3 regions of the Streptomyces sp. P9-2B-2 genome follow, and region 3 is predicted to be linked to each of the others. Evidence: riboswitches for the same ligand, from Rfam matches in the RefSeq annotation. Region 3 holds a riboswitch; each other region holds the start of a gene.

Region 1 (4,860 bases), 3.0 Mb from region 3:
GCGCCGATCGGGGCGATCATGAACTCCTGGATGTCCACGTTGGAGTCGGCGTGCGACCCACCGTTGAGGATGTTCATCATCGGGACGGGCAGGACGTGCGCGTTCGGGCCGCCGAGGTAGCGGAACAGCGGAAGGTCGCTGGCCTCGGAGGCGGCGTGCGCGACGGCGAGGGAGACGCCGAGGATGGCGTTGGCGCCGAGCGAGCCCTTGTTGTCGGTGGCGTCCAGGTCGAACATCGCCTGGTCGATCAGCCGCTGCTCGGTCGCGTCGTAGCCGACGAGCTCCGGGCCGATCTGCTCGATGACGGCCAGGACGGCCTTCTCGACGCCCTTGCCGAGGTAGCGGTTCGGGTCGCCGTCGCGGAGCTCGATGGCCTCGAAGGCGCCGGTGGAGGCGCCGGACGGGACGGCGGCACGGCCGGTGCTGCCGTCGTCGAGGCCGACCTCGACCTCGACCGTGGGATTACCTCGCGAGTCGAGAATTTCGCGGGCTACGACGACGTCGATCGACGGCACGTTGTCTCCTTCGTGGGTGTCTGGCGTTCTGCGCATGAGCCTAACGGCCCCGGGCTCGTCCGCCTGCCCTTGGCCCGCTCCGTGGGACGGAACACCCCCGAAAACCTGCCCAAAGGCCCAGCGGGCGGGACGTTTGGCACATTGTTCGCCGAGCGGGAGAAGTCGCGGAACGGCGCCGGTCAGCGGCCTGCCGCCGGGCGGCGCGCGCCGGGTGCGGGCCCGGTGCGGCCCGGAACGGGAGAAGCCCCGCCACGGCGCGCTGGGGGGAAGGGCGCGCCGTGACGGGGCGGTCTCACGGAGGGAAAGGGGGCCCGCCGCTCGGGCCCTCAGGAGCCCCGGTGAGCTCCGGCTCAGACGTTGAGCTGCTGACCCGGCATGATCAGGTTCGGGTTGCCGCCGATGACCGACTTGTTGGCCTCGTAGACCGACTTCCAGTTGGTGCCGTGCGCCTTGGCGATCTTGGCGAGGGTGTCGCCCGCCTTGACGGTGTAGTTGCCGTGGCCGGTGGACTTGCGCTCGGCGGAGCGCGAGGCACGGTCCTGGGACGGGGCCTTCTTGACCTCCGGCTTGGCCGACTCCTGCTTCGGCGCGGACTTGGTCTGCGCGGAGGTGTCGACGTCGGGGGACGGACCACCGGCGGTCAGGTTGCCCGCACCGGCGCAGGACCAGGCGCCCGGGCCCTGGATGGCGAGGAGCTTCTCGGCGGCGGAGATCTGCTGGGCCTTGCTGGCCAGGTCGGCGCGCGGCGCGTACTTGGTACCACCGGCGGCGGCCCAGCTGGAGTTGGAGAACTGGAGGCCACCGAAGTAGCCGTTACCGGTGTTGATCGACCAGTTGCCGCCGGACTCGCACTGGGCGACCTTGTCCCAGGTGGCGACGGAGGCGGCGGAGGCGGAGGTGGCACCCATCATCGGGACGGCCACGGCGGCACTGGCCACACCGGCGAGGGTGGCGACGCGGACGGCCTTGGAGGGACGACGGTGCTTGCCCTTGAAGATCAGCATGGTTCGTTCGTTTCCTCACCGACGCCTACGAGGTGAGCTGTCGGGTTCGGGCTGATGAGTCGCCCGGCCCGGTACGCAAGCGCACCTGGCTTCACCCCAAGCCGGTTGACCCGTTTTCACGGGCGGGGCCGGCACTTACCTTGGGTCCCCCGCTCCTGCCTTCGGCGCTTGCGCGTCAAGTGCCTTCGACCACCGGCAGGATTCGGCGCGTGATCGAGGGGCTCGCTTTGGCGAGCGATCCTGACGTTAAGCAGTAATACCCCTGGGGTTCAAACCCCACCATCTGAACCAAGTTGACCGCTTTTGATCACGGGTTGATTACGTATCCGCAGGTGGGGCCCGGTATGCCGGTGTTGAGCACACCGGACCCCACGAGAGTCAACGAGACCCTTGTCTCACTTTCCCAAAAGAGGGCGAAGGGTGCCGAACTACCCTGCGTTCCGCCCGAGATCGAGCTGCTGACCGGGCTGGATCAGGTCCGCGTCGGACCCGATGACGCCCTCGTTGCGGTCGTAGAGCGCGGCCCAGCCGCCGGGCAGCCGGTGGGCCGTGGCGATGGCTGACAGGCTGTCACCCGGGCGCACCGTGTAGTCGCCGCCGGCCGCCGGGCCCGTACGGTGCGCGTCATCGCCGCGCGAGGCGTGCCGGCCGCCGGACCTGCCGTCGTCGTCCTTGGCGCCCTCGTCGCCCGCCTCACCGCGGTGCTTGCCCTTGGCGGGCACCTCGCGGGGCGTGCCGGTGCTGTCCGTGCGGCTGCCGTCCCCGGACGGGTCCGTGGAGGGGCTGCCGGACGCGTCGTCGTCGGACGGGGCGTCGTCGGACGGGTCGGCGGACTGCGACGGGTCGTGGTCGTCGTCCCGGTCGCCGGGCGTGGCCGGGTCGGACGGCTCCGGGCTCGTGGACGCGTCGCCGGGCTCGCCGGAGTCCGAGGCGTCGGGCGAGGGCGTCGCGTCGGACGGCCGCCTGTCCTGCTCGTCGCCCTGCTCATCGCGCGGCGCGTCGTCCTTGCCGGCGGAGTCCCCGTGGTCGTGGGAACCGGAGGTGTCCCAGGGGTCGAGGGAGCCCTGCGAGTCCGACGGGTCGGGCGCGGGGGTGCTGGTGCTGCCGGGGTCGACCTCCGGGGCCTTGCCGTCGCCGGTCAGCCCCGCGTTCACGGCGCAGCTCGGCCAGGCGTCCGGCCCGCGGTCGTCGAGGATCGACTCGGCCACGGCGATCTGCTGGGAGCGACTGGCGTAGTCGGGGCGCGAGGCGTAGGCCGAGCCGCCGTAGTCGTCCCACATCTCCTGGGTCAGCTGGAGGCCGCCGTAGTAGCCGTTGCCCGAGGCGGCGCTCCACACGCCTGCACTCTCGCACTGGGCGACCTTGTCCCAGGTCGCGGTGTCGGCGGCGTGTGCGCCGCTCGCCCCGAGGAGGGGGAGGGCGAAGCCGGCGCCGGTCACTCCCGCCGTGACAAAGATGGCCGGTGCCTGACGGGGGCGACGATGTCGGCCGTTCCCGGAACGCATGCGGATGCCTTTCGCGCGGCGGTTGAGTTGTCGACGAGCTCTTCGAGCTGCTCGACGAGGCTTCCGGCCGGCCGACGCACGCGAGCGGCACCGTATACAACGGTCCCCCACATCGCCGCTTCGACCGATCGAGTGAAGCCTGTCGATCGTAGGGTCGAAAGGTAGCCGGGGTCACGGGTAGTCACAAGTCGGTGTAGCGGAGATCACGTAAAGGTCACGCAGTTGACTCTGCGTCACATATGGCCTTGTCGCTGGTCAGAGCCGATCCGGAGTGAACTCCACCGGAAGTGAACGCAGTCCGCGCATGATGAGCCCGCCGCGCCAGCGCAAATCGTCCGGTTCCGCCGCAAGCCGGATGTCCGGGAGGCGGGTCAGCAGGGTCGCCAGCGCGGTCTGTCCTTCGAGCCGGGCGAGCGGCGCACCCAGGCAGTAGTGGATGCCGTGCCCGTATCCCAGATGCTGGTTGTCACGCCGGGTCAGATCGAGCACATCCGGCTCCTCGAAGCGCGCCGGGTCGCGGTCGGCGGCGGCCAGCACCACCAGGACCGGGTCCCCCTCCGCGATCCGCTGCCCGCCGAGCGTCAGCTCCTCGGTCGCGAACCGCCAGGTCGCCAGCTCCACGGGGCCGTCGTAGCGGAGCAGTTCCTCGATGCCGGTGGTGAGCAGCTCGGCGTCGCCCGCCGCGATCGACTTCTGGAGCAGCTCCCGCTGGGCGGGGTGGCGCAGCAGCGCGTAGAGGCCGTTACCGATCAAGTTCACGGTGGTCTCAAAACCGGCGAACAGCAGGATAAAGGCCATCGCTGCGGCCTCGTTCTCGGTCAGATGCTCCCCGTGGTCGGAGGCCCGGATCAGGGCGGAGATCAGATCCTCGTCCGCCTCGGCGGTGTCGCCCAGCGACGCGCGCTTGCGGTGGATCAGCTCGGCGAGATAGCCGCGCATCTTCTTGACCGACTTTGCGACGCCGCCGCGCGGTCCACCGCCGTGCCCCGCTTTCGTGTGTCGCAGCATCATGCCCGCCCAGTCCCGGAAGTCGTCCTGGTCCTCGCGCGGCACCCCCAGCAGATCGCAGATCGCGTAGATGGGCAGCGGGAACGCGAACTCATGGATCAGATCGGCCTGCCCCGCGCCGCCCGGCTTGGCGATCATGGCGTCGATGAGCTGGTCGGTCAGCTCCTGGACCCGCGGGGCGAAGGCGGCGACCCGGCGCGGGGTGAACGCCTTCGAGACCAGCCGGCGCAGCCGGGTGTGGTCCGGGGGGTCGATATTGAGCAGATGCGTCATCAGGTTCGCGCTGCGCTCCCCCGGGATGCCGACCTTGCCCTTGCCGTGCGCGGCCTCGCTGTGGTGGACCGGGTTCTTGGACAGCCGGGCGTCGGCGAGCGCCTGCCGCGCCTCGGTGTACCGCGTCACCAGCCAGGCCTCGACGCCGCTGGGCAGCTCGGTCCGGTGCACCGGCGCATGCTCGCGCAGCCAGGCGTACGCGGGGTACGGGTCGGCGGCGAACTCCCAGGTGAACAGGGCGGGGGCGGGCCCGGCGGCGGGGCAGCCCGCCGGGGCGTCGGCGGCGGGGGTGTGGGGCTTGTCGTGCACCTTCCGACCGTAACCGCTGGGCGCACAACGGCGCGCCCGCGCACCGGGCGGGGGCCCGGCTACGAGACCTCCACCCCCAGCCCGGTCAGAAAGGCCACCGCCGCCGGCGACGGGCCGAGGCCGCTCCACACCACCCGCTCGGTGCGCTCGGGCGCCGGGCGCACCCGCACGATGTGCAGCCCGGCCAGCTCGGAGGCGATGGCCTCCGGGACCATGCCGACGCCCAGGCCCGCCCGCACCAGCTTC
Region 2 (4,860 bases), 1.2 Mb from region 3:
GTCAGCCCGGGCGGACGCTCCCGTATATCGGCATGTAGTAGATCGACTCCTCCCGGACGCTGGCGCCCGGCTTCGGAGCGTGGACCATCTTCCCGTCGCCCAGGTACATGCCGACATGGCTGATGTCGTTATAGAAGAAGACCAGGTCGCCGGGCTGAAGATCCTTGGTGGCCACCCGCTGGCCCACCTTGACCTGGTCCCAGGTCGTCCGCGGCAGATCGACACCCGCCGCCTTCCACGCCGCCTGGGTCAGCCCCGAGCAGTCGTAGGACGTGGGTCCGGTCGCGCCCCAGACATACGGCTTGCCGATCTGGGCGCGGGCGAAGGCGAGCGCCTTGGCGCCCTTGCTGGTGGTGGAGTCGCCCGTGGAGCCGCCCGTGGACCCGCCCGTGGAGCCACTACCGGTGGAGCCGCCCGTCGAGCCGCCGCCGTCCTGCTGCCGCTGGCGCTCCCGCTCCTGCTGCTTGCGCGCCTCCTCCGCGGCCCGGCGCTTGGCCGCCGCCTCCTTCTGGCGCTCCAGCTCCGCCAGCCGCGCCTTCTCCTGCGCGGTCAGCCGGGACAGCAGCTGCCGGGCCTCGGCCAGCTTGTCCTGGACGGAGCGCTTGGACTCCTTGAGGGAGGCCTGCGACTCCTGCAACCGCTCCAGGCTGCGGGTCGCCTGGGCGCGCTGCTTGGTGGCCGCCGCCTGCTGCTCCTGGTAGTCGGTGACGGCCTGCTTCTGCCGGCCGGTCAGCCGCTCCATGAGGTGGTTGCGGTCGACGAACTGCTGCGGGTCCTTGGCGAGCATCAGCTGCGCCGTCGGGTTCATGCCGCCGGTCCGGTACTGCGCCGAGGCAAAGGTGCCCAACAGGCGCCGGGACTCGTTCATCTTCTCGGCGCGCTTGGCGGAGGCGTCGAGCAGACTGTCCACGGTGTGGCGCTGGCCGTCGGCGCGCTCCTTGGCGGCGTTGTATTTCTGGGTGGCCACTTCGGCCTGGTGGTAGAGGTCGTCGACCTTCTGTTTGACCTCTTCGACGGTGGGCTTGGGCGCCCTGGGGGCCGCTTCGGCGGACTGCGAGAGCAGGGTGACCGAGGCGAGGGCGGCGGTGGTGAGGCCGGCCGCCGTACGGCGGCCTGTGGGTGAGGCGAGAACGCTGGTGCGCGGCTTGCGATGCGACGCCAAGGCCGGCAACTCCTTCCGTGGACCGCCTACCGGGTTAGCTGTCGGGTTCGGGCGGTGTCGCTGACGGAAGGCTTGCCCTACGGTCCGGACGTCCACTGGCGACGGCCGTACGGATCGATTCACCCCGGTGGTGCTGGTGGGTCCCCGGCTCCGGGTGCCTGAGGGCAGGGCCGGACTCGGCGTCGGCGGCCCGTGCGAACCTGTCGTTCGCGGGGAGGCGGGCTGCCTGAGCGAGGACGTTAGCCAACTCGTGTGGCTTCTGTGAAGGCTGATGTTCGATATGCCCGAAACCTTTTCGTGACCTGAACGCGATGCGGGGGTTGTTGTGGCAGATGTCGGATTCGGGTAGACGAAGCGCCGCCCGCCCGGCGCCCGGCCGCCGGCCTCCTGACCTGGCGCTGCGCGGGGGGCCGCCCGGTGGTGGCGCGCAATCCGCCACTCCGCGGCGGACTGTCAGTGCGGCGGCCTAGACTCGGTGGGCGATGAGCAGCCTCTTTGACGACAGCTTCCTGGCGGACCTCGGCCACAAGGGCGAGGAGGAGCACCCCCCGCCCCCCGAGGACGAGCACGGCCCGGCCCCGGAGGACGAGCACGGCCCGGCCCCGGAGGAGATCCCCGCCGACCTCTTCGGCGGGAGGTTCGACGCGCCCGCGCCCAGGGAGCCGTACTACCGCGACGGCGCCGCCCGCCCCGCCATCGACCCGGCGGCGCTGCTGGAGGGGCTCAACGACGAGCAGAAGGCCGCCGTGGTGCACACGGGCGGTCCGCTGCTGATCGTCGCCGGTGCCGGCTCCGGCAAGACCCGGGTGCTGACCCACCGCATCGCGCATCTGCTCGCCGAGCGCCATGTACACCCCGGCCAGATCCTCGCGATCACGTTCACCAACAAGGCCGCCGGTGAGATGAAGGAGCGCGTCGAGGAGCTGGTCGGCCCGCGCGCGAACGCCATGTGGGTCTCCACCTTCCACAGCGCCTGCGTCCGCATCCTGCGCCGCGAGTCCAAGAAGCTGGGCTTCACCTCGTCCTTCTCGATCTACGACGCCGCCGACTCCAAGCGCCTGATGGCCCTGGTCTGCCGCGATCTGGATCTGGACCCCAAGCGCTACCCGCCCAAGTCCTTCAGCGCGAAGATCTCCAACCTCAAGAACGAGCTCATCGACGAGGAGACCTTCGCCGGCACCGCTGCCGATGGTTTTGAGAAGACGCTCGCCGAGGCGTACGCGATATACCAGGCACGGCTGCGCGAGGCCAACGCCCTGGACTTCGACGACATCATCATGACCACGGTCAATCTGCTCCAGGCCTTCCCGGACGTCGCCGAGCACTACCGCCGCCGCTTCCGCCATGTCCTCGTCGACGAGTACCAGGACACCAACCACGCCCAGTACACCCTCGTGCGCGAACTGGTCGGCCCCGCGGAAACCGCCGCCGAGCTGTGCGTCGTCGGTGACGCCGACCAGTCGATCTACGCCTTCCGCGGCGCCACGATCCGCAACATCCTCCAGTTCGAGGAGGACTACCCGGACGCGACCACGATCCTGCTGGAGCAGAACTACCGCTCCTCGCAGACGATCCTGTCCGCCGCCAACGCCGTCATCGAGCGCAACGAGAACCGCCGCCCCAAGAACCTCTGGACGGACGCCGGCGCCGGCCCCAAGATCACCGGCTATGTCGCCGACACCGAGCACGACGAGGCCCAGTTCGTCGCCGACGAGATCGACCGGCTGACGGACGCCAAGGACGCCAAGGCCGGCGATGTCGCCGTCTTCTACCGCACCAACGCCCAGTCCCGGGTCTTCGAAGAGATCTTCATCCGGGTCGGGCTGCCCTACAAGGTCGTCGGCGGGGTGCGCTTCTACGAGCGCAAGGAGGTCCGCGATGTGCTCGCCTATCTGCGGGTGCTCAGCAACCCCGAGGACACCGTCCCGCTGCGCCGCATCCTGAACGTGCCCAAGCGCGGCATCGGCGACCGCGCCGAGGCGATGATCGACGCCCTGTCGGGGCGCGAGAAGATCACCTTCCCGCAGGCACTGCGCCGGGTCGACGAGGCATACGGCATGGCGGCCCGGTCCGCCAACGCCGTCAAGCGCTTCAACGTCCTCATGGAGGAGCTGCGGACCATCGTCGAGTCCGGCGCCGGCCCCGCCACCATCCTGGAAGCGGTCCTGGAGCGTACGGGCTACCTCGCCGAGCTCCAGGCCTCCACCGACCCCCAGGACGAGACCCGGATCGAGAACCTCCAGGAACTCGCCGCCGTGGCCCTGGAGTTCGAGCAGGACCGCGGCGAGGCCGCGACAGAGGGGGCTGCCGCCCCGGGTCCCGGCACCCTCTCGGACTTCCTGGAGCAGGTCGCGCTGGTCGCCGACTCCGACCAGATCCCGGACGAGGACGAGGAAGGCAGCGGCGTCATCACCCTCATGACGCTGCACACCGCCAAGGGCCTGGAATTCCCGACCGTCTTCCTGACCGGCATGGAGGACGGCGTCTTCCCGCACATGCGCTCGCTGGGCCAGACCAAGGAGCTGGAGGAGGAGCGCCGGCTGGCCTATGTCGGCATCACCCGCGCCCGCGAGCGGCTCTACGTCACCCGCTCGACGATGCGCAGCGCCTGGGGCCAGCCCTCGTACAACCCGCCCTCCCGGTTCCTGGAGGAGATCCCGGTCGACTACGTGGAGTGGAAGCGGACGGGCCCGGCGACGCCCTCCGCCTCCATGGGCGGCCTGTCGGCGGGCGGCGGAGGCGGCTTCGGCTCCTCCTTCTCGTCGTCGCGCGCCAAGGGCCCCAGCGGCTTCGCGACCCGCCGCTCCCAGGACCGCCCGGCGGCCTCGCTGGCCATCGGCGACCGCGTCACGCACGACAGCTTCGGCCTCGGCACGGTCGTCGGCGTCAAGGGCAGCGGCGACAACGCCGAGGCGACGATCGACTTCGGCGGCGAGAAGCCCAAGCGGCTGCTGCTGCGGTATGCGCCGGTGGAGAAGCTGTAACGAAAGCCGGAAGCCCCCGGGGACATACCTCGGGGGCTTCGACGGAGCCGTCGGAGGTCAGTTCGGGTCGAGGCCGTGGTCGCGCAGCCACGGCAGCGGGTCGACCGCCGCGCCGCCGCCGGGACGCACCTCGAAGTGCAGATGCGGTCCGGTGGAATTGCCGGAGTTGCCCGAATAGGCAATCTGGTCACCGGCCTTGACCGACCCGGAGCGGATCTTGGTGCTGCTGAGGTGGCAGTACCACGTCTCGGTGCCGTCGGGCGCCGTCACGATCGCCATGTTGCCGTAGGCGGAGTTCCACTGGGTGCGCACGGTGCCGTCGGTGGCGGACATGACCGGGGTGCCGTAGCTGACCGGGAAGTCGATACCGGTGTGCAGCGACATCCAGTTCACCCCGGCCTGGCCGAACTGGGCGCTCAGCCCGTGCTGCTTGACCGGCAGCAGGAACTTGGGCCGCGCCGCCTCCTTGCGGGCAGCCTCCTCCACCTTGCGCTTGCGCTCCTGCGCCTGGCGCTCCTTGAGGTCGATCCGCTCCTGCGTACGGCTGGCCCGGTCGCGGAAGTCGTCGGCGCTGGCGCTGAGTCCGGCGAGCTGGGTGTCGAGCTTGTTGTTGGCCGCGGCCGGTTTGACGGCCCCGGCGTCGGGCGCGGCCTGGGTGGTCGCCTCGTCCTTGTCGGCGCCGCCGAAATCGGTGACGGCAGCGGCGGCCGCGGC
Region 3 (4,860 bases):
ACGCGCCCAACAACGCCGTCCTGTCGGTCGTCGGCGACATCGACCCCGAGCGGACGCTGGCCTGGATCGAGAAGTACTTCGGTTCGATCCCCTCGCACGACGGCAAGCAGCCGCCCCGGGACGGCACCCTGCCCGACGTCCTCGGCGGCGAGCTGCGCGAGGTCGTCGAGGAGGACGTGCCCTCCCGCGCCCTGATGGCGGCCTACCGCCTGCCGCACGACGGCACCCGTGAGGCGGACGCCGGGGACCTGGCGCTGACCGTCCTGGGCGGCGGCGAGTCCTCGCGCCTGTACAACCGGCTGGTGCGCCGCGACCGCAGCGCCGTCGCCGCCGGCTTCGGCCTGCTGCGGCTGGCCGGCGCCCCCTCGCTGGGCTGGCTGGACGTGAAGACGTCCGGCGGGGTCGAGGTTCCCGACATCGAGCGCGCGGTCGACGAGGAGCTGGCCCGGTTCGCCGCCGAGGGGCCGACGCCGGAAGAGATGGAGCGGGCGCAGGCCCAGCTGGAGCGCGAATGGCTCGACCGGCTGGCCACGGTCAGCGGCCGCGCCGACGAACTGTGCCGCTTCGCCGTCCTGTTCGGTGACCCGCAGCTCGCGCTGACCGCCGTGCAGCGGGTGCTGGAGATCACCCCGGAGGAGGTGCAGGCCGTCGCCAAGGCCCGGCTGCGCCCCGACAACCGCGCGGTGCTCGTCTACGAGCCCACCGAGCCGACCGACGCCGCCGACACCGAGGAAGGGGAGGCGGACCAGTGAGCGACGCCACCACCCACGCCGATTCCCCCGTGAGCACCATGGACTTCCACCCGCAGCCCCAGGGGGGCGCGCCCAAGCCGTGGGCCTTCCCTGCCCCCGAGCGCAGCCAACTCCCCAACGGGCTCACCCTCCTGACGAGCCACCGCCCCGGCCAGCAGGTCGTCGCCGTCGAGATCAACCTCGTCGCGCCGCTGGACGCCGAGCCCGCGGGCCTGGACGGCGTCGCCACGATCATGGCGCGTGCGCTGTCCGAGGGCACCGACACGCTGGACGCGGAGGAGTTCGCCGCCGAGCTGGAACGCTGCGGCGCCACTCTGGACGCGCACGCCGACCACCCCGGCGTACGGGTCTCCCTCGAAGTGCCGGTGTCCCGGCTGAACCGCGCGCTCGGCCTGCTCGCCGACGCGCTGCGGGCGCCCGCCTTCCCGGAGAGCGAGGTCGAGCGGCTGGTCCGCAACCGCCTCGACGAGATTCCGCACGAGCTCGCCAACCCGGCCCGCCGTGCCGCGATGTCGCTGTCCAAGGAGCTGTTCCCGGCCACCGCCCGTATGTCGCGGCCCCGGCAGGGCACCGAGGAGACCGTCGCGCGCATCGACGCCGCGGCCGTCCGTGCCTTCTACGACGCCCACGTCCGGCCCGCCACGGCCACCGCCGTCATCGTCGGTGACCTCACCGGCGTCGACCTCGACGTGGCCCTCGCCGGCACCCTCGGCGCCTGGACCGGCTCCACGGCCGAGCCGCTGACGGCCGCGCCGATCGTCGCCGACGACACCGGCCGGGTAGTGATCGTGGACCGCCCCGGGGCCGTCCAGACGCAGCTGCTCATCGGCCGTATCGGTGCCGACCGGCACGACCGGGTGTGGCCCGCACAGGTCCTCGGCACGTACTGCCTGGGCGGCACCCTCACCTCCCGTCTGGACCGTGTGCTGCGGGAGGAGAAGGGCTACACCTACGGGGTGCGCGCCTTCGGCCAGGTGCTGCGCTCCACCGCCCCCACCTCCCCCGAGGGGTCGACGGGCGCCGCGCTACTGGCCATCAGCGGCTCGGTGGACACCGGCTCCACCGTTCCGGCGCTCGAGGACCTGTGGAAGGTGCTGCGCACCCTCGCGGCAGAGGGGCTGACGGACGAGGAGCGGGATGTCGCCGTGCAGAACCTCGTCGGGGTCGCGCCGCTGAAGTACGAGACCGCGGCGGCCGTCGCGGGCACCCTCGCCGACCAGGTGGAGCAGCAGCTGCCGGATCACTTCCAGGCGCAGTTGTACGCCCGCCTCGTGGAGACCGGCACGGTCGAGGCGACCGCGGCGGCGGTCAACGCCTTCCCCGTGGACCGGCTGGTGACCGTCCTGGTGGGCGACGCGGCACAGATCGCCGAGCCGGTCAAGGCGCTGGGCATCGGTGAGGTGACCGTCGTCAGCGGCTAGTCCCGCCGGTGTGACGGAAGGTCATATGTCGACATGCGGCTCCCGTGGTGCTTATCGGCCACGGGAGCCGCTGTATGTCCGGTTTATCGCGGCTGGTGCCCCGGTTCTTGTGGCATCCCGCACAAAAAAGCTGATCTGTTTGCCGATTGAAAGTTGCCCCGTTTAGCGTCGGTCCGGCTGTTCGTCACAAGTCCGCCACAACAGTGGCACCGGGCAGTCATCGCCGAGTCCCCGTACGGCGCGAGCCAGGGGAGCCGGGGACCCATATGTCCCTTGGGGTGAATCGGGCTCCTCTCCGAGGAGTCCGTAGGAGACCTTCCTGCTCCGAACCCGTCAGCTAACCCGGTAGGCGAGAAGGAGGGAAAGGACAAGCCAGCACATGGCGTTCATCCGTGCCACCGGGAAGCACCGTCGCACGAGCCGTCCCGTCAAGACGGGCCGCAACATCGCCGGCATAGCCACCCTCGCGGCCGGTGGTGTGGTCGCTTCCGTGGCCTCGCCGGCGCTGGCCGCGACGGACGAGGCACGCGCGCACGACACCGGGCTCCAGCAGGCCGTCGTGATGGGGGACGAGCTCGCCAGCCGTGTCGAGGCCCAGGCCGACGCGCAGCAGGCCGACGCCGAGATCGCCGCGGCGCGGGCGAAGGCCGAGGCCGTCGCCAAGAAGCAGGCCGACGAGGCCAAGCGGCGTGCCGAGGCGGCGAAGAAGAAGGCCAAGGCCGCCCACGAGGCCAAGGTGCGAGCCGCCCGCGACGCGGAGCGCAAGCGCCTCAACGCCTTCGTCGCCCCGATTTCCGACTCCTACGTCTCCACCTCCTACAAGGCCTCCAGCGGCCTGTGGTCCTCCGGCAGCCACACCGGTATCGACTTCCACGCGGCCTCCGGCACCAGCGTCCACGCGGTCGGCTCGGGCACCGTCGTCGAGGCCGGCTGGGGCGGCTCGTACGGCAACAACATCGTGATCAAGATGAACGACGGCACGTACACCCAGTACGGCCACCTGTCGTCGCTCGGTGTCTCGGTCGGCCAGCAGGTCACCCCGGGCCAGCAGATCGGCCTCTCCGGCGCCACCGGTAACGTCACCGGCCCGCACCTGCACTTCGAGGCCCGCACCGGCGCCGACTACGGCTCGGACATCGACCCGGTCTCCTACCTGCGCGGGCACGGCGTCAACGTCTGATCCCGCGCCGCGCCGGTGCCGCGTCCCCTACGGGGCCTGCCTCACGCCGAGCGTCCTTCCGGAGCCCCGGTCCCACGGCCGGGGCTTCGGCGTATCCGGAGTGCGGTGCGCGCACGGGTTACGCCGCGGGCCCGCGACTTCCGGCCAAAAGTTATCCATGAATACCCGGACCCCGTCGGAAAAGCCGTGCCGGTCGAATAGAGTCACCGAAAAGTCGCCGACCGGCGGCGTTTCCAGGGGATTACGGCGGAGGCGCGGAAGATGCGAGGCCATATTTCCGCGCATGCGGTGTGCACGGCGATTCGCGACGACATTGTCTCCGGTGCGCTGGCGCCGGGGAGCCGGCTGATCGAGGAGATCCTGGCGGCCCGTTACGGCGTCTCCAGAGTGCCGGTGCGCGAAGCACTGCGCACCCTTCAGTCCGAGGGCTTTGTCACCACCCGCCACCACGCGGGCGCCTGCGTCGCCGAGCCCACCGAGCAGGAGGCGGCCGACCTCCTGGACATCCGCGCCCTGTTGGAGCCACTGGGCGCCGCCCGCGCGGCCGCCCGCCGCAGCCCGGCCCACCTCAAAGTGCTCCGCGGCCTGGTACGGCTCGGCCGCGAGCGGGCCCGTCACGGCAACCCGGCGGATCTGCGCCAACTGGACGGCTGGTTCCACGAAACGCTTGCTCAGGCGGTCGGCAGCCCCAGCCTGACGGCGCTGCTGACCCAACTGCGCCGCAAGATCGAGTGGATGTACACGGTGGAACCCCCGTCCCGGGCCGGCGAGTCCTGGGACGAACACGGCGCGGTGCTGGACGCGGTGGCCCGGGGAGACGCGGAACGGGCGCGCGCCCTGATGGCGGCTCATGTCGAGCGCTCGCTCCCCGTCTACCGGCTGCGGCGCCCCACCGCCCCCGAGGTGAGGGATCCGAAACGACCCGTCAACACGGCACGCGTCCGCCCTTAACATTCGCCCCGTATACAAAGAGGCGCGAAATCGGTAGCTGCGGTGCGCGGCGGTGCGTTATTCGATCCGAGCTCGCATTCGGCATGCCTATTTCCGCCGGCGCTGCGTGTGCTTAATGCTGTGTGCTTTTGCGGGTGGCTCTCAGATCGCGGTCGACCCCGAATAGCGTTCGCCATCGACCCCGGATGGCGGGCGTCGCGGAATTCCCACGTATCCGTCCCCAAGGGGAATGCACGTAGCGAAACGGCCCCGCAGCGGCAACCGATCCGGTCACCGCTGCGGGGCCGCCGCATGCAGCAGAAGCCCTGGCGGACTCAGACGGTCTCGGGAAGCTCCTCGAGACCCTCGGCGACGAGCTTGGCGAGACGGTCCAGCGCCACCTCGGCACCCTCGGCGTCGGAGGCCAGGACGATCTCCTCGCCACCCTGGGCGCCGAGGCCGAGGACCGCGAGCATGGAGGCCGCGTTGACGGGGTTGCCATCGGCCTTGGCGATCGTCATCGGGACGCCGGAGGCGGTGGCCGCACGGACGAAGATCGACGCGGGGCGGGCGTGCA

The links. A riboswitch is a leader RNA that binds a small molecule or an ion and turns the genes downstream of it on or off. The one in region 3 is predicted to bind cyclic di-AMP.
Positions count from the first base shown of each region.
Region 1: linked by a shared signal. The riboswitch ahead of QT196_RS16085 (transglycosylase family protein) and the one ahead of QT196_RS29715 (M23 family metallopeptidase) in region 3 are both predicted to bind cyclic di-AMP.
Region 2: linked by a shared signal. The riboswitch ahead of QT196_RS24620 (C40 family peptidase) and the one ahead of QT196_RS29715 (M23 family metallopeptidase) in region 3 are both predicted to bind cyclic di-AMP.

Region 1 is NZ_CP129126.1:3,710,773-3,715,632, forward strand. Features, by position in the region: gene eno (phosphopyruvate hydratase) at 1-515, opposite strand, end outside; gene QT196_RS16085 (transglycosylase family protein) at 866-1,519, opposite strand; cyclic di-AMP (ydaO/yuaA leader) riboswitch at 1,527-1,696, opposite strand; gene QT196_RS16090 (transglycosylase family protein) at 1,948-3,024, opposite strand; gene QT196_RS16095 (cytochrome P450) at 3,280-4,614, opposite strand; gene QT196_RS16100 (LysR family transcriptional regulator) at 4,674-4,860, opposite strand, start outside.
Region 2 is NZ_CP129126.1:5,587,305-5,592,164, forward strand. Features, by position in the region: gene QT196_RS24620 (C40 family peptidase) at 2-1,162, opposite strand; cyclic di-AMP (ydaO/yuaA leader) riboswitch at 1,170-1,354, opposite strand; gene pcrA (DNA helicase PcrA) at 1,645-4,146, shown strand; gene QT196_RS24630 (peptidoglycan DD-metalloendopeptidase family protein) at 4,204-4,860, opposite strand, start outside.
Region 3 is NZ_CP129126.1:6,738,914-6,743,773, forward strand. Features, by position in the region: gene QT196_RS29705 (pitrilysin family protein) at 1-752, shown strand, start outside; gene QT196_RS29710 (pitrilysin family protein) at 791-2,173, shown strand; cyclic di-AMP (ydaO/yuaA leader) riboswitch at 2,385-2,540, shown strand; gene QT196_RS29715 (M23 family metallopeptidase) at 2,553-3,353, shown strand; gene QT196_RS29720 (GntR family transcriptional regulator) at 3,615-4,304, shown strand; gene QT196_RS29725 (HPr family phosphocarrier protein) at 4,619-4,860, opposite strand, start outside.